DNA from 2 places in the Exiguobacterium sp. s102 genome. Region 2 is predicted to be linked to the other one. Evidence: riboswitches for the same ligand, from Rfam matches in the RefSeq annotation. Region 2 holds a riboswitch; the other holds the start of a gene.

Region 1 (10,642 bases), on a different contig from region 2:
CGGCAAGATTTCCTGGATGTTCGAGATTTTTTTATCTGTGACTAAGATGTACGGGTTCTCAAGCACCGCTTCCATCTTGTCGGAATCCGTAATCATGTATGGTGACGCATATCCACGGTCGAACTGCATCCCTTCAACAACGTCGAGTTCTGTCGTGAAGCCACGTGATTCTTCGATCGTGATGACACCGTCCTGACCGACACGTTCCATTGCTTCCGCGATCAATTGACCGACTTCTTCGTCAGCAGCAGAAATCGCCGCAACTTGTGCGATTGCTTCTTTGCCTTCAATCGGTTTTGCGATGGCGTGGAGCTCTTCGACGGCACGGCGGACCGCTTTTTCGATTCCTTTACGGATGACCATCGGGTTCGCGCCCGCTGTGACGTTTTTGAGTCCTTCACGAATCATCGCTTGTGCGAGGACTGTCGCTGTTGTCGTACCATCCCCTGCGATTTCGTTCGTTTTCGACGCGACTTCCGCGACGAGTTTCGCACCCATGTTTTCAAAGTGGTCCTCAAGTTCGATTTCTTTTGCGATTGTCACACCATCGTTCGTGATGAGTGGTGAACCGAATTTACGTTCGAGAACGACGTTACGTCCTTTTGGTCCGATCGTCACTTTGACTGCGTCTGCTAATGCGTCGACACCGCGGAGCATCGCGCGGCGTGCTTCTTCACTGAATAAGATATCTTTTGCCATGACTGAAATCCCCCTTTTATTATTGTGCTACTGCTAAAATATCGCTTTCGCGTAAGATTAAGTATTCATTGCCATCGACCTTGACTTCTGACCCGGCATACTGCGCGTAGATGACATGGTCGCCGACGTTCACTTCAAGTGGTACACGTACACCCTGCTCTGTCACACGGCCTGTACCGACAGCGATGACTTTACCCTCTTGTGGCTTTTCTTTCGCTGACCCAGGAAGAACGATTCCTCCGAGTGTTGTTTCTTCTTTTTTAACGACTTCGATCACGATGCGATCACCAAGTGGTTTTAACATGCGAAACATCCTCCTTGAAAATGACTGTTTTTTAGCACTCACTTTAATGGAGTGCTAACATATTTTTATCTTAAACGGTTTTCAATCGAAATTCAACCCTGAACCCTTATCCGTTTTCCCGAAATCGCCATCTTTGAACCATCACCATTCGTGCGCCCGGCCTGTTTGTTTGTTACAATCGGGACAGTACCTTCAATACAAAGGAGTTGTGTCCCGACCGATGAAAAATTCCGTCAATCTGCCGTTCAACATGGCTGATAAGTGGCAAATCCGTCACATCATTCCGATTGTGATTTATTTGATCGTCCAGCTCGTACCGGCAACATTCCCGAGCTTTCTCTCAAAAAGCCAAATTCCGGGTGTCCTCGGCTGGTGGCTTGCGATTGGCTTTACCGTTGCCGTCATCGTCTCGTTCTTCTGTCTTCGTCCTGACTGGCAGAAGTGGAAAGCAGAAGGCAATCAGACGGATCCGATCGACACATTAAAGTGGATTGGGATCGGAATCGTGTTGCTTTACGCCTTACTGATTAGCGTCAACCTTCTTGATGCCTGGATGTCTGGTGGACTCGAAAACGTCGCGAAATCACAAAATACGGATGACATCATGAAAGCAATCCAAGTCATCCCGATTTTACAGCTGATGGTCGTCTTACTCGGACCGATCATGGAAGAATTTTTATTCCGTCACATTATGTTCGGGAACTTGTCGACAAAACTGAACTTCGTCTTCAGCTTCGTTCTCAGTGGTGTTATCTTCGGGTTCATCCACGGAGACAACAAGTTTTTGATTTATGTCGCGATGAGTTTTGTTTTCTCACTCGTCTTCGTCAAAACGCGCCGCATCATAGCACCGATTGCGATTCACGTTTTCAATAACGGAATTGTCGTACTCGCACTCTATGCAATGACTTAACTTACGAAAGGTAGTGTTTTCATGCGCCAAGGCTCAAACTTCATGGCATTATTTTATGCCCTGTTCGGTATTCTGTTCATGTACCTCGCGTACAGCAACTCGATCGAGGCAGGAACCGTCTTTAACTTTTGGACGATTCTGTTGACGCTGTTCGCAGCAATCGACTTTTACCGTCTCTATCTGATTTTCCGCTTCCGGATGGCCGCGAAGAAGATGATTGAGAAGGAACAAAACAAAAAAAATGATAAAGAATAAGTAACCTGTCCGCCTCTTGACCGATTCAGTTCGTGAAAGGGCGGATTTTTTTGTCTCTTGCTCACTGTATCCTTATGGAAAATCAGGCGAACAGTTTTTTAGACGCGCTATCGTCAGCTTGTTCCCGTTTCGAAATAATCGAAGTGACCAAAAAAAGAGTTACTTCTCGTGACTCCTACGGGAAAAAGCGCAAGACCCCTTGCGCTGTCAGAGGCAAGTAAGACCCTGCTTCTTGTTCGCTAGAATCAAGAAGCAACGGCTTACGCCTCGCCCGAGGAAAGCACGAGAAGAAAAATCTTTTCGCATGCATCTCTTTCATGAATTAACCTTCGTACAAAACATATATTTTACTGACTCATTATCAAAAACCCTTATCTATCCATAGAAACAAATCACTTATACTGAATATACGGTTCTTCACCGGAATCGAACGGGCAAACCCACAGAAATGTGGTGACGCAAAACTATAGGGGCTACCGCTTCAAGCTATGCTTGCCAGTTACCGAAGTTCACAAAAGGAGACTACGTTCACATGAAAAAAATCAATTATGTCGTTACTGCCGGCCTCGCTTGTGCGTTGATGCTGACGCCGCTCGGCTCAATCGATGCCAAGAGTAAAACATCGAAGCATGACCGCAACAAGAACGGAATCCATGACAACTGGGAAAAGAAGTACAAGCTTAAAGGGAAAAAACTTGCGCAGCAAGATACGGACCATGACGGCTTAAGCAACTACACCGAATATAAGCTCAAACTCAATCCACGGAAGAAAGACAGCGACCGCGATAAGATCAGCGACGCACATGAAGATACGGACCGTGATGGCTTAACTAACGCCATCGAACTCGAGCTTGGGACAAAACCATACAAACGGGATTCTGATGGTGATGGAATTCTCGATGGCAAAGAACGCAACAAGGTCGGTCACCGCTATGAAGATATGCTGAAAAAAATGAAGATTGCTCTCGCGACAGAGACGACGCAAAGTCAGATTAAATACCAGTTTAAAAAGAAGAAGAGTCAGCTGCGTGTCAAAACGAATGACGCAACGGTCGATGAAACCCGTGTCCGCCAATTGATTCAGTTCATCGAGTCACATCCGAAGATGACGGAAGAGGAATTACGGGCACAACTCGTCAGCTTATTCGCTCTCTCTGGTTCTTACGAGTTGGAGATTGAACTCGAGTACTTCGATCACGAAGAAACGAAATCAGAGCACCGTCACGTTGAAGAAGACGAGCAAGACGATGATCAAGGTCAGGACGAAGATGATGATTCAGATGATGACTCGGACGACGACCATGAAGATGAAGATTAATCCTTAAACAAAAAAACACCTGCTCTAAAGACGACCGACGTCCATGTGACGAGGGGCGATCTTTAAGACAGGTGTTTTTTACTTTTCGTTGACCATTTCTTGAATCAATTCACGGTTCCGTTTTTTGAAAACTTCATTGTGGGATGAGACCATCGCGACTTTGGCAGCATCCGGTTCAATGAACTGCTTCGCCCGGTTGACGGCGTTTGCCGCGTCCTGGAATGTCCCCGAAATCAAGTTCACCTTGCCGTCATGCGTCAAAATATCTCCTGCTGCATACAATCCCGGTACACTTGATTCGCTCGACGCGTTACCGGCGATGTAAAAGTCGTCGACTTGTTTGATGTCGAGTTCCGAGTTCGCGAGCAACTCTGCTTCCCGTTCGTAGCCATGGTTGATGATGACTTCATCGACGTCAACGATGTTTGTCACGTCCGTCGCACAATCAATCAATTCGACGGACGCAATCCGGTGGTGATCGTCGCTTGCGATCAACTTATGAATCGTCGTGTTGAGGAGACAGACGGCTGAGCTTCGGACGAGTTGGTCGACTTGTGCCTCGTGACCTGTGAAACAGTCTTTCCGGTATGTGACGTAAACTTTTTTCGCAATCGGTTCGAGCTCGTTCGCCCAGTCGATCGCTGAGTTACCGCCACCTGAAATCAGGACCGTCTTATCTTTAAACCGCTCAATCGATTTGACGGTATAGTTCAAGTTCGACACTTCGTACCGTTCGGCCCCTTCAATCTTCAGTTTTTGGGGATTGAGTATCCCGCCGCCGACAGCGACGATGACTGTCTTCGAATAATGAATTTCTCCCGACTCCGCTTCGAGGACGAAGTTTCCGAATACGTCTTTTGCGATCGAAATGATTTTTTCATTCAGGTGCACGGACGGATTAAACGTTAAGCCTTGTTCGACGAGTTGCTCGATCAGCTTCGCTCCGGTAATGGGTGGCTGTCCCCCGACATCCCAAATCATCTTCTCCGGATAAACATGAATCTTGCCACCAAGCTCTGCCTGGTATTCAATGATTTTCGTCTTCATCCCGCGTAATCCGCTATAGAAAGTCGAGTATAACCCGGCCGGGCCTCCACCAATTACCGTTACATCAAACAATTCCTGCTGTTCCATCTCACTCACTCCTCGCTCTCGACTACGACTGATTATCATTCTCATTTCCAATGATAACGTGAACATCTCTTGAAGACAAGAAAAAATGTTGACAGCGTTTTTATGAGACTGGTATGGTTAGGGAGACGATAGTGATAATCATTATCAATGAAAACAACTTTAAACGAGAAGGAGCCTCTGCGTATGGTACGTCTAGCAACAGAAGAAATCAGTATCGGATACGGAGATCGTACCATCGTCAAAGACTTGACGGTTCAGATTCCGGATCGGCAAATCACGACAATCATCGGTGCGAATGGTTGCGGTAAATCGACCTTATTGAAAGCGATGACCCGAATCATCCCCCATCAGTCTGGTCGTGCCCTGCTTGACGGTCTCGATATTGCGAAGGAAAGTACAAAGCTGCTTGCCCGGAAAATGGCGATCCTGCCTCAGACACCGGAAAGTGCAAGCGGTCTAACGGTCGCAGAGCTCGTCTCATACGGTCGTTTTCCTTATCAAAAAGGATTTGGTCGCTTAACGAAACATGATTACGAGATCATTGACTGGGCGTTAGAGGCAACGGATACGACGGCATTCAAACACCGTCCGGTCGACGCCTTGTCCGGTGGTCAACGGCAACGCGTCTGGATTGCGATGGCGCTGGCGCAGGAAACGGATATCATCTTCCTCGATGAGCCGACGACTTACCTTGATCTCGCCCACCAGCTCGAAGTCCTCGAGCTGCTCGAGCATCTCAACCGGACGGAAGGCCGGACGATCGTCATGGTGTTACATGATTTAAATCAGGCCGCCCGTTTCGCCGACTACATCATCGCGATGAAAGAAGGCGAAGTCGTCAAAGCCGGAACGTGCGAGGAAGTCATTTCGCATGACGTCTTAAAAGAAGTATTTCATATCGATGCCGAAATCGGTCGTGATCCACGGACGAATAAGCCGATGTGTGTCACCTACAACTTAATCAAGGGAGATTAACCACATGAAGAAACTAGTACTCTTACCGATTTTATTACTCTTAGCACTCGTCATCGCCGCCTGCGGCAATACAGATAAAACAGAAGATACGTCTTCCGATACGAAAAAAGAAACGATCACCTATAAATCGGAAGAAGGTGACGTCGAAGTCCCGGCTGATCCGAAACGCGTCGTCGTCCTTGCCGGTTTCGCCGGAAACGTCATGGCACTCGACGTCCCACTCGTCGGTGTCGATTCGTGGTCAAAATCGAATCCGAAGTTTGATTTGAAAGACGTCCAGGAAGTATCAGAAGAAAACGTCGAAAAAGTCATCGAACTCGAACCCGATCTCATCATCGGCTACAATACAACGAAAAACATCGATAAATTTAAAGAAATCGCTCCAACCGTCACGTACACGTACGGCAAAGTCGACTATTTGACACAACATATCGAAATCGGTAAATTGCTCAATAAAGAACAAGAAGCACGCGATTGGGTCAAAGACTTCCAAACACGCGCAGCGGACGCCGGAACAGAGATTAAAGCCAAAATCGGTGACGATGCGACGGTCTCTGTCATCGAAAGCTTCGATAAACAGCTTTACGTCTTCGGCGACAACTGGGGACGCGGTACAGAAATCCTCTACCAGGAAATGAAATTAAAGATGCCGGAAAAAGTTACGGAAATGGCCTTAAAAGACGGCTATTACGCGCTATCACCGGAAGTCTTACCTGAATATGCAGGGGATTACCTCATCTTCAGTAAGACGGCAGAAGCAGATAACTCGTTTACAGAAACAGACACATACAAAAATATTCCTGCTGTTAAAAACAACCACGTCTTCGAAGTCGATTCGAAAGAATTTTACTTCAATGATCCATTGACGCTCGAACGTCAGCTCGAGTTCTTCAAGAAAAGTTTCCTTGGTGCGTAACAAAAATAAGGAGGGAACCGATTTTTCGGTCCCTCCTTTTTGACTATCTAATGAAAGTGAGACGATAACTATGTCATCCGGTCGATTCCCGTTCGGACTGAAAATCACGTTCGGTTTACTCCTGTTCGTCGTCATGTTCTGGATCTCGATGACGTTCGGTGCCGCCGACACGACGATACGTGAGGTCTGGAACGCTTTGACGTTCGGTCCCTTGAACGGTAAAGCAAAAATCATTCAGGAAATCCGATTACCGCGCGAAGTCGCTGCGATGCTGGTCGGGGCTGCACTCGGTGTCTCCGGTGCGATCATGCAGGCGATGACACGTAATCCCCTTGCCGATCCCGGACTGCTTGGGCTGACGGCAGGCGCGAACGCGGCCCTTGCTCTTGCGCTCGTCTTCATTCCCGGTATCAATTACTATGGCATCATGCTCGCGTGTTTCCTTGGAGCAGCAGCCGGTGCCCTACTTGTCTTCGGGATCGGTGCCTCAAAACGTGGCGGGTTTTCACCACTTCGAATCGTCCTCGCCGGGGCCGCGATTTCTGCTTTTTTATACGCAATCGCAGAAGGGATCGGCATTTACTTCAAAATCGCTCAAGACGTCTCGCAATGGACATCCGGCGGGCTGATTGGAACGACCTGGGGGCAACTGCAAATCATCACCCCCGTCATTTTAATCGGCATCGCGATTGCGATGATCTTCTCACGTCAATTAACGATTTTAAGCTTATCAGAAGAAGTCGCACTCGGGCTCGGGCAAAACATCACCCGGATTAAAGGTGTACTCTACGTCGTCGTCATCCTGCTCGCCGGGGCCGCCGTTGCTTTAGTCGGTAACATGGCATTCATCGGCTTGATGATTCCGCACATCGTCCGCGCAATCGTCGGCACCGATTACCGCTTCATCCTCCCGATGACCGCCGTCTTCGGTGCGACGTTCATGTTACTCGCGGACACGATTGGCCGGACACTGTATGCTCCATACGAAACACCGGTCGTTGCGATCGTCTCGATGCTCGGGCTGCCGTTCTTCTTACTCATCGTCCGCAAAGGAGGTCGTGCGTTCTCATGATTGAAACATCGCTCCGCCGCCGTCAGCGGTTGATCTTTATCGTCTTTAGTCTGTTATTGCTCGGAACGATCATCATCAGTATCGGGCTTGGGCCCGCCTCCCTCTCGTACGACCGGCTTCTGCCGACACTGTTCGGTCAAGGCTCGTTCAAAGAAGAATTTGTTTTGTTCTCACTCCGCCTGCCGCGGATTTTAATCACGGTACTCGCCGGCATGGCACTCGCCTTATCCGGTGCGATTCTTCAGGGCATCACCCGCAACGAACTCGCAGATCCCGGCATCATCGGTATCAATACAGGTGCTGGTGTCGCCATCGCCGCCTTCTTCCTTTACTTCCCGGTCGATGTCGGTGCGTTCATCTATGGGTTACCGGTTGCTGCCTTCATCGGGGCATTGATCACAGCGATTGCCATTTATGCCTTATCGTATGACCGTGTCCGTGGCCTGCAACCGATCCGTCTGATTTTGACCGGAGTCGGATTCTCGATGGCGTTATCCGGCATCATGGTCGTCCTGATTTCATCCGCGCGCCGCGAGAAGGTCGACTTCATCGCCAAATGGCTCGCCGGGAACATCTGGGGAACGGACTGGACATTCGTCTACGCGTTATTGCCTTGGCTGCTTATTCTCGTACCGTTTACGTTTTATAAAGCAAACAAACTCAATCTGCTGGCGCTGAATGAACCGGTTGCGATCGGCGTCGGCGTCGCGATTGAAAAGGAGCGCATCCAACTGTTACTCGCCGCTGTCGCACTCGCTGCATCCGCCGTTTCTGTAACAGGCGGGATCGCCTTCATCGGTTTGATGGCGCCCCATATCGCGCGCGCCCTCGTCGGTCCAAGGCATCAACTGTTCTTACCGATCGCCGTTTTGATTGGCGGATGGTTACTCGTCCTCGCCGATACGATTGGTCGGAACATCGCTGACCCGCAAGGCATCCCGGCAGGAATCGTTGTTGCGATCATCGGTGCTCCTTACTTCATTTATTTGCTGTCAAAAAAATAACCTCTACATGATGCGGTCACAACTAAAAACGCAAGAAGTAGGCGAATCCGGAATCCGCCGCCTTCTTGCGTTTTTTTGTTGCTCTAAGATGACCAGTCAATATTTGATTCGTTTTTCTTCCCGTTCCGCCCGGATCAATTCCTGTTCTGATAAGTGTGTCGGATCGAGTCGTTTAATCCGTTTATCGACAATTCGGTCCAATGACAGCACCGTTAGGAAAAAGACAAGGAACGGTCCGATGTATTCGGGACGCGCTACGTAGGGCGTGATGATTTGCCCCAGGACGACGACCAGTACTTCGATGATACTGATCAATATATACGGTAGTCCGAGATGATCCCAGGCCTCAAGCCCGTCAAACCGCTTCTTGAAATAGCGGTACTTCAGGAATCGGACGATCCATTGATAGGACAACAAAGGGACTAACAAAAAATACTGAAACGATGATTCTGTCAGATGCCAATCGTCTGCTAAAAAGAGAAATACAAACAATACCAGTCCAAACAAGACCGTTTGAATGTAACGTGCCTGTTTTGAAAATCGGATATAATCCATTTTCCGCTCGCGTTGCATGCTCTCCATCGTCTGCCTCCTCGTTACATCCCGATTCCTTCGCCCGTCGGATGACGGTGTTCGATTCCTTTTCGGTCCGGTGTCTCAAGCAAATCCATTTTATCGAGCTTCGTTACCGTCCGGTCCGTCCACTTTTGAAATTGCAGCATCCCTGAAATCCACAACATTAGCGGAAACAGATAGCCCCACTGTCCAAGGTGCGGGGCGACAACTGCGGCACCCGCAATAAAGACCGCTTCGAGTAAAGTGATCCCACCGAACAGCAGACCAAGTGGTCGCGCCTGTACCTTCGACCGAACTAACAGAACGGATTGGATCACTCGCTGCATGCCATTATAGGCGAGTAACGGCGTAAGAATCAAAAATCCAACTGCTGAATCCGTCAGGTGCCCGCTTCCGGAGAAGAACAGCACCGCAAAAAATACGCCCGCAATTACATACGTCCGGATTTGCCGGCTGATTTTTGTCCATTTTTGATACGTGCTTAAAGTGTTTCTCATCCGTTCACTCCTCTTGTGTGTTTCGCTTACTTACGGTAACGTTCAATCTCACGCATCGTGACGAATGCCGGATCCAGTTGTTTCGCTTGTTTGTTCAATCGGGACACAATCAAATAGGCGACGATGATCGACACAAGAAAGACCGTAAAAGAAATACCGGCGTATTGTGGAAAAATAGTCCCCACATAAAGTGGAAGGATCGGGATGAACGAACCGATCATCGACACACGTGCCACTTTCAAGACCGTCTTTCTATAGACGTCCTTCGCGAGGCGTTGCTTTAAAACCTGTAGGCGAATGACTTCTCTCACTGCAGCACCTAACGCCAGTAAAGAGAGTGCGAACGTTGTAAATAAACCCGTTTGTCGCAAGCTCGGGATGAACCAAAACAGGACTCCAATCAAAAGTAAGGGAATTAACACCCCCATCTGGACTTTCTTAATCGGCGCTGCCAACAGCTGGAGCCGTGTATGTTTTTCAATCAATGTACTCACCCTGTCACTCCTCCACTTCTTTAACATTCGCATGAATTTCTTTATCACTGACGAAGTCGGGATCGCCTGACCGGGCAATCTTTTTAAACAACCAGTCCGTAACGTAATAGACCGGTGCGAGGATGATCAGCATCCAAAGGGCAATTTTCCAGATCGACATCTCTTTCGTCTCAAGTATCACGGTGTACAGCGAACCGTACAAGACGAATTGAATCCCGAGCCACAGCAACGATTGGTTCATCACTTGGTCGCTTGAGAGATAGCGCGCCAGGATTTTTCGTTTTTCGAGTCGAAACGGGAGATCAAACACGAGAAAGACAAGCGGTAACAGACTCAAGTACATGGTCGTGCTGAAGATTTCCGTAAACGTTCCTGCTGTCGCCATCAAGGCAGCGATGACCCAACTTTTATTCTGCAATTGATTTTTTTCGATATAAGCAACCGTCAACGCCTGTAATCGTTCCTCGCGGAGCGTTTGTTCCATC
Region 2 (10,642 bases):
GATTCGGTTCTTTTTAAACACTTAAATAATTCAAATTATAATAATTATTATGATTTGTCAAATTTAATAAACAACAACGACACAACGATTTACTATTTTTGTCCATCACGTTGTGAAATTGATAGACCACAATTACAAGCCGCTGAGTCTTGTAAAAAAGTAAAAATATTGAAGATTTCTTCTGATAAACACGGAATTCCATGTACATTACCTTGTTTAAAAACCATTATAAATTTAGACAAAAACAAACTCGATAATCTTTTTAAACATTACGAACAAAAAGAGATAAATTTTTTCTATTTTTCAATCAAAACTTCTGGTCTAAAAACAAATATCAGTTATTTTTTAAAACATACCCAGAAAAAAATTATTAAAAATTACTTTTAACCAAGCCAAAATAAGAAATACAATTCATTTTGCTTTGTATTTATATAATTCTGTTAATCAAATACTTTAAATAACTAAATGAACTAAACTATGCGGCTTGGGTTTTAAATTTAGTAAGAGTAACAAAGAGTCAAGTCGCTTTAGCTATTTTTAATATTTATCATGGTAAAATTTTATGATATTGTTGATATTATATTTTAATTCTTCATAGTTTAAATCTTGTTTAAACAATAGATTTTTTAATTACACATCTAATTAATTTTTTCAGCACTAACGTCCTTTAAAAAACACGTTAATATTTGAACTGAACCAAAAAAGTTGAACAATAAATAATTTACTATGCGACCTCAAGCACCTGAGTCCGGTATTCTACCGGGTGGGCTAACCTAAAATTTTGAGACAATATAAAACACCTTCGGAGTGGTAGACTGAACTGAACCCTGAATGGTGGACACTTGATAAAAGACCCCATTCGGGGTTTTTTGTGTTTAAAGATATCGATATACTGTACCTATTCAATTTAGACGGGAGAACTATTCATGAACAGACGCACCTTCAATCCAGATCAAATCAGACAACTTGAAGCGAATCTTCACGTAGCCTCGGTATCAGATCGTACGATTCAATACAAAGGAGAATTTAAGATTCACGCTGTACGTGAGAATTTAGCTGGTAAGCGACCGATTCAAATCTTTGAGGAAAGCGGCTTTGACCTGGACATGATTGGTTGTCGACGTCAAGTAGAATTTGACGTTTTCTGCTCGTTTGATTTTTACACTTCTGATGAAAATAGATTCTTTCGATTTCTCATGCGATGACTGTCGTCATCGCTATGAATCACTTCGACACGATGTAAGAGACGATCCAATATGGCAGTTGTGATTCCTTGATCATCAATTAGCTCGCCCCATTGATCTGGACTTTTATTCGAGGTCAGGATGATTGAACTTCGTTCATACAGATAATTGATGAGACGGAAGAATAGATTAGCTTCTCTCTGATCCATAGCCATATTGATTACAGCCATCGAAATGTACCACTCTTGCAATCTTTTTTACCAAAGAGTGACAAACAATTTACCAAGCAGTGCCATAGCGCCGACCAGCGTTCATAATACACTCTTATGATTGATATGCACACCGTAGGGTGTGACATTGTCACATAGGAGGTATTTTTTTATGCTCCGTTATTCCGACATCCTGAAACTCAAAGAAGAAGGCTTCAGTCTACGAAGTATTGCGTCTAGCACTGGCAACTCCTGTCAGAAAGTGACGGAGGTGACCGAACGTGCCAAACAGAAGGGGTTGTGGGACCTTTTGATGATGAGATGACTGACAAATGGATTGAAGAGTTTTTGTTTCCTGAGAAGTCACTTGAATCATCTGGTCGCTATCCAATCGATTTTGACTATGTCCATAAAGAATTGGCAAAGCCGAACGTCACGTTATCACTTTTGCATTATGAATATGAAATCGAGTGTCGCGCTCACAAAAAGATTCCATACTCCTATCGGAGTTTCGTACGCCATTACAGTGCTTATGCGAACAAGCACAAGGCTACACTCCGTATTCGTCGAAAACCTGGGGAAATCATGGAAGTTGACTGGGCTGGTTCGACAACATTCATTATTGATCGTGATACAGGTGAGAAGGTAAAGGCTTATGTATTTGTCGCTACCTTACCGTGCAGTCAGTTGTCTTATGCCGAAGCTAGCCTTTCGATGGACTTGTCTGCATGGATTACATGTCACAACCATGCTTACACTTATTTTGGAGGAAGCACTCAAATCGTCGTCCCGGATAATCTGAAAACAGGTGTCACGAAGAACACGTCGCGTGAGCTCGTTCTCAACCCGACGTATCGGGAAATGGTAGAACACTACGGGACAGTTATCATGCCAGCACGTGTGAGTGCCCCCAAAGACAAATCGAGCGTTGAAGGGTCTGTCGGAGTAATTTCTACTTGGATCATCGCAGCATTAAGGCATTCACATTGTTTCAGCATCGATGAACTGAACCGTGAGGTTCAGACAAAACTAGAAGAGTTCAATCAACGTCCATTCACGAGGAAGGATGGTAGCCGTTTCACCGCCTTCGAGCAAGAGGAGAGGTTTGCATTATCTCCACTACCCGATAGTTTTTACAAATTTTCCACCTGGCGGACGGCAAAAGTCCGACCGGACTATCACATATCTGTTGACAGCATGTTTTACTCGGTCCCCTATGAATATATAAACCGACAGGTAGAGGTACGTTTGACAGAGCAACTGATTGAAATCTATTTTAATCACATGCGAATCGCTTCTCACAAACGGATGAACGGTCGATTCGGGCAGCTCTCGACTCAACATGATCATATGCCTGACAATCATAGACTTTATATTGATCAGACCCCAGCGAATGCAGCAAAAGAGTGGGTCGAAGAAGTCGGACCGAATACGTTGAAAGTGACTGATTTCCTCCTTGATACGACACAGCTGTATTTTGCAATAGGTTTGTGGTTCTTACGCAATGTTAGTGAACGGTGACACGTGTACTCCTGATTAAACACAATCATTTTCTTACAATATAACGCTTCGGATCTGGATTGCGACAAAGCACTTGAATACGGAGTAGATCAAAGTTAGCACGCCCATACATGAGGCGTTCACAATTCGGGTTATCGTAAAACCATTTCGGAACTCGAAGCGTGAGTCGAATACAATGCTGTATTCTGAACAGGTCACCAATCCTTCTCCAGGTGAAACCATGCCTTCTGTCACAACGTGCACTGCAGTCCGGACAGTCGCTAGTGGATGAAACAAGATGCGCCATAAGGTGTGTCTCGTGATCGTTCTTTCTTCATCGTCATTATGCGAATACGCGGATCCAGTTCTTCGATCTCGTACATAGGAATCAGTCCTTTTTAAAACTATTTTCATTTGCTCAAAAATAATAGACGAGCTAGTTCATCTAAACTATTGTTTGTTTTTTACACAAGAAGAGGTCCAAGCGATAACCATCGCCTGGACCTCTTTTTACGTTCGATGTTTCAATTCGTTGACCTGCCTCTGAAAAGTGACCGGTTTTGTTTTGTGCATCCTGTATAATTGTGTCATGCAGGAGCACTCAGAATTGGAATTGAGTAATCGGTTATGAGATTATATGCAAGTGGATTAGAATTTATTGTAATTCAGCGTTTTGTTTGATTTTAAGTGAATGAACCCATTCTTTTTCGCATACTGCGCACTTTTCGCACCTTGTTTAGAAGAAATCGTCAATGTCTTGATGTCTTCTTCTTCGTTCAACTCCTGAAGATCTGCCATCCGGTCTTTTGACCATTGGTCTTTTGCGACCGTCGAGTAGTTGAAGCTTTCCCACATGATGCCATCGATGTACGGGTACGTATGGTATTTTAATGTCCCGAAGCCCCAGTTTTGAATCAATGAGAGATCCGCATGTTTCGTCTTGACGCTCTTCAAGAAGTTCGTCATCGCGACTTGCTGCTGCTCAAGGATCTTTGGTTGGTCGGCATGTTCGTTGTCGATGTCGCCGACTGTATCCAAGAAGACACCGTCGAGTCCTTTATTGACGACTTGCTTTTCGACTTCTTGCATGAGGACCGCTTGGTAATGCTTCGAGTTGATGTCCATTAAGTATGAATCCCATTCCGTGTAGTGAACACGTTGTCCATCACGGTGGAAGAAATCTGATTCCTTTAATTGTGCCATCAAGTCTGTGTTCCAGTTGTCGGCTTCCATCGTGTTGATGTAGCCATAGACTTTCGTGCCGTACTTTTGAATTTCTGCGATTTGTTTCGCTGAGTAAAAGACCGGTTCGATGATCATGACATCGTACTTTTGCATCTTCTTGATTTTTGATTTCGTCGGTGCATCGTAGTAGACCTTATACGAGCTGACGGAATCGAGTGGATTCGTTGATTGAGCTTTGCCCGTGATTGGTGTCATTAATAACACTCCTAAAAAAAGAATGCACAAAAAAGACGTCACGCGTTTGAGTGAGATAATACCCATGGTTAGTAGCCTCCTGATTTTTTATCAGAGAGCGGCTGCGGCATTGCAGACTGGCGATCGGTATCCGAAGATCGACGACCCATGTCTTTGCGCCCTTACTTTTCAGTAAGTTTGCCCTTCTCGATATTTAGTTGTAATTGCCTGTTTGACTAAATCTTACCACTGCTAACAAAAATGTAAATAACTATTTTAAGGAGAGTGTGCCATGATTTACACACAGCATAGAAATACAGTCAAATGGATAGAAATGCTAGCTAGTATTTTACTTATCGGTTTCTTTGACTATATGTTTAGCCTTTCGGTCTCGAATTGGGCAATTGATCCGTTAATCTTTTATATTTTATTGTTCGCCCTCCGCTATGGTCTGCTCGGAGCGTTCGTCAGTTTCACGATGACGATGCTGTACCACCTGTTTTTCCTGTCGGTCGAAGGATCAGACATTCTTCTATTTTTATACGACCGGACGGAACTGAGCTGGATCATCTTCCACTTCCTCGTCGCGATGGTCTGCGGGATTTTCAGCACCTCGTTCCAGGAACGTTATTTATCGTTACGGCTCCGCCACGAAGAAGTCGTCGAAGAAAACAACCACTTGCTCGAGACGGTCGAAAAGCTCCGGCTGTCGCAGTCGACAATGCAAAAGAAGGTCCTCGACTCGGATCATACATTAACGAAAATCTACCAAGTCGGACTCGAGCTCGACCAAACGGCGGCCGACATCGTCCGCGATCGCCTCGTCGATGTCTTGAAACGTTCGTTCAAGGCAGAGAATCTTGCCATCTATCACGTCGATGGGTCAAAACGGACGTTACGACTCCACGTCCGGTTCGGTGAGAAAGAGGTCTTACCGCAAACACTGTTCATTGATCCGTCGACCGGCATCTACCAACGGATGTTCAAGACGAATGCGATCTCAATCCGGACGATGGACGAGACGGACGTCCCGTTACTGATCGCACCGATCTGCTACGACGGGAAGATTCAGGAGGTCGTCGTCATTCAGGCGATCGACTTCAACCGCCTGACGAGTTACGAGATGAACATCATGCAGTTGATTCTCGACTGGACCGGGACACGAATCGAAAAAGCGTTGACGATGGAATGGAATGCGTCGCGTGAAGATTTGATTGAAGGAACACGGATTTATCAAATCGAGCCATTCAATAAGAAGGTTGCACTCCAACAACACCGGGCCGAACAGTACGATCAGCCGTACAGTACGGTCGTCTTGCCGGTCGAACAGGTCCGGCTGTCGTTGATTGAAATGGAATTAATCTTACGCCAGTCGATGCGGGAAATCGACATCATCGGCTATGACGAGACGAATCAAATGCTCCACTTCCTCTTACCGGGAACACCGCAAGAGAACGCTGAAGGATTCAAGCAACGGATTAAAGAGTTGTTCGCACGAAAAGGAGGGAATCTTGGATGATGTTCTTCGTCCTGTTATTTTTTCTGATTCATGCCGTCATCGTCTTTCTCGTCGCGAAACTGATCACGGCACGGATGGATCCGGCACAGCGCGGTCTCGTCAAATGGATCGCCCTGATCTGTTATTTCGTCCCGCTGCTCGGTGAACTGTTCGGTCTCGTCAGTTGGCTGATCGCAAGACAATACGCGTCAGACAAGACGTTGCTCGACTACGATGACTACATCGAGTTCGACGTCGTCAACCTGGAAGGACTGCAACAACAGGCGGCCGACAACATCGACTTGGTGCCGATGGGCGAAGCGATGGCGATGGACGCGAAGGAACGGAAACAATCGATCGTCCGCTTGACGACGACATCGATTGCCGACTCCGGGAAGTATCTCCAGTTCGGGCTCGACCATGCCGACTCGGAGACGGTCCACTACGCCGCGACGGTCCGCAATACGTTATATGACCGGTACGAAGCGACGATTAAAAGTCGCGAGGAACAACTTAATCCGGGGCATGTCACGACGTATTACCACTTGATTGACGCCTTCGAAGCCTTCATCGAAAGTGGACTGCTCGACGACAGCATGCAAAAACGGATCTTTGATCGGTTCGGATCGTATTTACAAGACATGCGGATTCAGTATCCGACGGACGCGACGTGCTTGAAGGCGTGCGGCAAGCTCGCACTCGCAAAAGGCGACGTCGCGGACGGACTCGGCTACTATGAACGCTTGATCATGCACTACCCGGAGCAAGCGGACGGCTACCTGCTGGCAATCGAATATCACTTCACGAGAGGGGACTGGACGAAGTTGGCCCCGCTCGTGACACAACTAAAAACACACGTCGCACCGGACGACATTCCGGACGACAAACGCTACATTTTGGACCGGCTGGAAGGAGTGGAACTATGAAAAAATCGATCACGACCTACGTCGTCGCCGTCTTCGCGATTCTGCTCGTCACGATCGGCGTCGTCCAGTTGTTACGTCTTGATTATGGACATCGCCTGATTCCGACCGAGGAGACGCAACAAAAGACGTTTCAGACGATGTCGGGCAAGGAGGGACAGATGGACGGAGAACCGTTACAAGTCTATATCCATCAGGATAAAGGCGAGCTCTCAAAAAGTGTCTTGACGAACTTTAAATATGCACTGAAGTACGCGAAAGTCCCGTATACGAATATCTCAATCAAAGAAATCGAGCAATTGGAGCCGTCCGAGCGGACAGTGCTTGTCCTGTCCGGCGAGCATTCGCGCGACTGGCCGTATGAGACGATTCGTCAATTCGTTGAAGACGGCGGACGACTCTATATCGCGGGACGTTTCATCAATCAAGACTGGGCGGAGCTCGTCGGGGTGAAACAGTTCGGTGATTTCAAAGACGGCATCAACGGGTTGACCTTCAAGGAAGAAATCTTCCCTGGTTTCGTCGATTTGCCTGACTCGTCAAACTTGTTCGCCCACAGTATTGCCGACGTCGAGCTGCTACCGCAAGCGGACGTCAAAATCACGGCGTCCGGTGAACCGATTCTTTGGACATCACCGTACGGCAAGGGAACAGTCCTGTTCTGGAACACGACATCGCTCGCTGAGAAAAACTCACGCGGTTTAATGCTCCAGACGTTATCGTTATTGTTCCCGTCATTCGTCAGTCAACAGGCGGCGATCAAAGTGACGCATCTTGATGACTTCCCGTCACCGGTCCCCGGGAATACGAACGCCGCAATCGAGAAGACTTATAACCGGACGATCAAGGAGTTCTTTAAAGAAATCTGGTGGCGTGACATGAAACGAATCGCCGACGAACAAGATGTTACCTATACCGGGTTCATCATCGGCAGCTATAAGAATACGACGGAAGAGACGACGGAAGACTTGTCGGAGAAAATCCGCACCCCGATGCTCAACTATGGGCGGGGTCTGCTGAAGATGGGTGGCGAAATCGGACTGCACGGCTTTAATCACCAGCCACTCGTCGTCGCCGGTGAGACGCTTGACCCGAACCTCGGTTATATCCCGTGGAACAACCGTGATCAAATGGAGGAAGCATTAAAGAAAGTCATCGGGACGCACGACTATTACTTCCCGAACGAGTCGATTCAAAGTTATGTCCCGCCGTCGAACATCATCAATGAGACCGGTTTGACAGCACTCAACAATGTCTTTAAAGACAAGTTGATCGTCGCCTCACTCTACTCGGGTGATCCCTCGATGGGTAGCTATATCCAGGAGTTCGGACCGGATCCTGTCCATCAAAATCTGTATAACTTCCCGCGTATTTCGAGCGGCTACAACGAAACGGCAAACGATACGTTCGTCATGGCGGACGCCATCGCGAACTTCGGAATGTTTACCCACTTCATCCACCCGGATGACGTGCTAGACGAAGACCGGTCGAAAGGGAAGGGCTGGGCAGAGATGGAGAAGACGATGGAAGAGATGTTCCGCGACGTCAAGACGATGTATCCGTACCTCGAGAGCTTGACCCAGTACGAAGCGTATGAAAAATACGTCCAGTACCAACAGTCGGACATCAACGTCACCTATACGGACAAGACGATTGAAATCAACGGGACGAATATGTTGAATCCATCGGTCATGCTCGTCCGTGTCGCTCCGGGTCAACATCTCAAGACAGGGACGTTCGATTTCGGAACGGTCCGCGCGCTTGCAGGCGAGACGTTGTATCAAGTCACGTTGACGAAAGCAACGGTCACGCTACCGATCGAGGAGGGGACAGAATGAAGATTGGTTTAGTCGTCGAAGGCAGCTATCCCTACGTCAGCGGTGGTGTCGCGAGCTGGGTCCACATGGTAATCCAGCAGATGCCGATGCATCAGTTTGAAATCATCGCCATCACACCGACGCAACTGACGGAAGCGGATTATAAATACAACTTACCGGACAATGTGGCGGGTGTGACGAACTTATCACTCGATCTCAAATACGACCGTCCGAAACCGAAGCACGTCCTGTCGGCAGAACAAGGGCGGTTGATTCAACAATGGATGACGTTCCAACATGTCGAAGCCCCGGTCTTCCCGATCTTCGAACAAGCGGTCGGGACGTCGGAGCACTTCTTCGCGAGCCGGCTCTTCTTCGAGCTCGTCAAGACGAGTTATGAGACGGAAAAACAATCCGGCTCATTCATCGATTACCTCTGGATGTGGCGGAGCATGTATACGCCGGTCCTCGAGTTACTGCAGGCGGAGTTACCGCAAGTCGACTTGATTCACTCGGCGTCGACCGGATATGCCGGACTCGTCGCGAGTGCGATCAAACAACGCCAAGGCGTGCCGTACATCTTGACGGAGCACGGCATCTACTCGCGGGAGCGGGAAGAGGAACTGTTACAAGCGACGTGGATTCCGGTCGAATATCGGGCGCACTGGATTCGCTTCTTCCACCATTTGTCGGCGGAAGCTTATCAGGAAGCCGATGACGTCATCACGCTGTTCGACCGCAACGGTGAACTGCAACAAGAACTCGGGGCACCAGCGGCGAAGCTGCGGATCATCCCGAACGGTATCGATGCCGTCCGTCTGTCGAGTTTACCGGTCGTCGAGAAGGGACCAATCCTGAAGATTGGTGCCATCGTCCGCGTCGTCCCGATCAAGGACATCAAGACGATGATTCATGCGGCGAAGGTCCTGCAAGAGATGGACGTCGCGTTCGAGCTGACGATCATGGGACCGCTCGACGAGGACGAGGAATATGCGACCGAGTGCCAACAGTTGATCGAACAGTTCGAACTTGATCCGTATGTGACGCTCGCCGGCAAGGTCGACATCGCCGCCTACTTGCCGACGTTTGACGTCTGCTTGTTGACGAGCATCTCGGAAGGACAACCGCTCGCCGTCCTCGAAGGCATGGCAGCCGGTGTTCCGTGGATCGTGACCGATGTCGGGGCTTGCTCCGAATTGATTAACGGACGTGAAGACGACCCTTACGGACCAGCCGGATTCGTCGTCCCGCCGGTCAATCCCGGACGGATTGCCGAGCGCTGTGCCTGGTTCGCTACGCATCGCGCGGATGCGAAAAAACTCGGGGAGAACGGCAAGAAGCGGGCCTTGAAATACTATCAGACACATCAGTTCATCGCCGAGTACGTGGCACTTTATGAAGAGAGGGGGCTGGCATATGGCGGGCATCGGGTTTAAGCTCCAAAAGCTGTTCCAGGAAGATTATTTTTCAGCACGTCTGAAGGCGTATGCCTTCGCAGGGCTCGTCACGTCCGGTCCCTGGTTGATTGTCATCGTCACGATTGCCTTGACGCAGTGGTTGACGACGTACTTATCGATTGCTTCGTTCGAGGAACGGACGACGTTCAACTTGACGATTTCCTACTGCTTCATCTTTTCGCAAGTCATCCTCGGGATTCAGCAGCTCGTCGTCACGCGGTATCTCGCCGATTGTTTTTATGAGAAGCGCTACAAGGAAATCTTCCCGACGTTCATCGGGATGACGAAGATGACGATCGCGATCGCCGCCGTCTTCTACGTGATTTTCCTGACGTTCTCCGAGTTGCCGTTCCTGTCGAACCTGTTGATTTTGATTCTCTTTTTGACGATCAACCTGATTTGGGTGCAGTTCTTATTCCTGAGTGCGGCGAAGTTTTATCAAGCCGTCGCCTACAGCTTCTTAGGGGGAGCGGCAGTGTCGATCATCTCTGTCCTCTTGATCGACCGCTTCTTAATGCCGTACTTGACGGCACCGTTCGCGACGAGCATGGCGTTGACGGCAGGCTTTACGCTCGGGATGCTCGTGACGTTGTTCGGTCTGTTTACGGCGATGTTGTTGACGTTCCCGAACCGCG

Evidence for each region. A riboswitch is a leader RNA that binds a small molecule or an ion and turns the genes downstream of it on or off. The one in region 2 is predicted to bind cyclic di-GMP.
Region 1: linked by a shared signal. The riboswitch ahead of KNQ02_RS14135 (hypothetical protein) and the one ahead of KNQ02_RS00210 (glycoside hydrolase family 191 protein) in region 2 are both predicted to bind cyclic di-GMP.

The regions. Positions count from the first base shown of each region.
Region 1 covers NZ_JACSML010000007.1:106,482-117,123, forward strand. The annotation lists gene groL (chaperonin GroEL) at 1-699, opposite strand, end outside; gene groES (co-chaperone GroES) at 719-1,003, opposite strand; gene KNQ02_RS14125 (CPBP family intramembrane glutamic endopeptidase) at 1,224-1,916, shown strand; gene KNQ02_RS14130 (DUF4305 domain-containing protein) at 1,938-2,171, shown strand; cyclic di-GMP riboswitch class I at 2,595-2,678, shown strand; gene KNQ02_RS14135 (hypothetical protein) at 2,704-3,489, shown strand; gene KNQ02_RS14140 (NAD(P)/FAD-dependent oxidoreductase) at 3,568-4,623, opposite strand; gene KNQ02_RS14145 (ABC transporter ATP-binding protein) at 4,807-5,598, shown strand; gene KNQ02_RS14150 (iron-hydroxamate ABC transporter substrate-binding protein) at 5,603-6,514, shown strand; gene KNQ02_RS14155 (FecCD family ABC transporter permease) at 6,585-7,586, shown strand; gene KNQ02_RS14160 (FecCD family ABC transporter permease) at 7,583-8,590, shown strand; gene KNQ02_RS14165 (hypothetical protein) at 8,687-9,172, opposite strand; gene KNQ02_RS14170 (hypothetical protein) at 9,187-9,663, opposite strand; gene KNQ02_RS14175 (hypothetical protein) at 9,690-10,157, opposite strand; gene KNQ02_RS14180 (hypothetical protein) at 10,162-10,641, opposite strand.
Region 2 covers NZ_JACSML010000001.1:41,194-51,835, forward strand. The annotation lists gene KNQ02_RS00190 (hypothetical protein) at 1-387, shown strand, start outside; partial or broken gene KNQ02_RS00195 (IS3-like element ISBsp3 family transposase) at 927-1,124, shown strand; partial or broken gene KNQ02_RS00200 (ATP-binding protein) at 1,160-1,399, opposite strand; gene istA (IS21 family transposase) at 1,694-2,914, shown strand; gene KNQ02_RS00210 (glycoside hydrolase family 191 protein) at 3,542-4,333, opposite strand; cyclic di-GMP riboswitch class I at 4,441-4,525, opposite strand; gene KNQ02_RS00215 (hypothetical protein) at 4,605-5,831, shown strand; gene KNQ02_RS00220 (hypothetical protein) at 5,828-6,736, shown strand; gene KNQ02_RS00225 (DUF2194 domain-containing protein) at 6,733-8,571, shown strand; gene pelF (GT4 family glycosyltransferase PelF) at 8,568-9,986, shown strand; gene pelG (exopolysaccharide Pel transporter PelG) at 9,967-10,642, shown strand, end outside.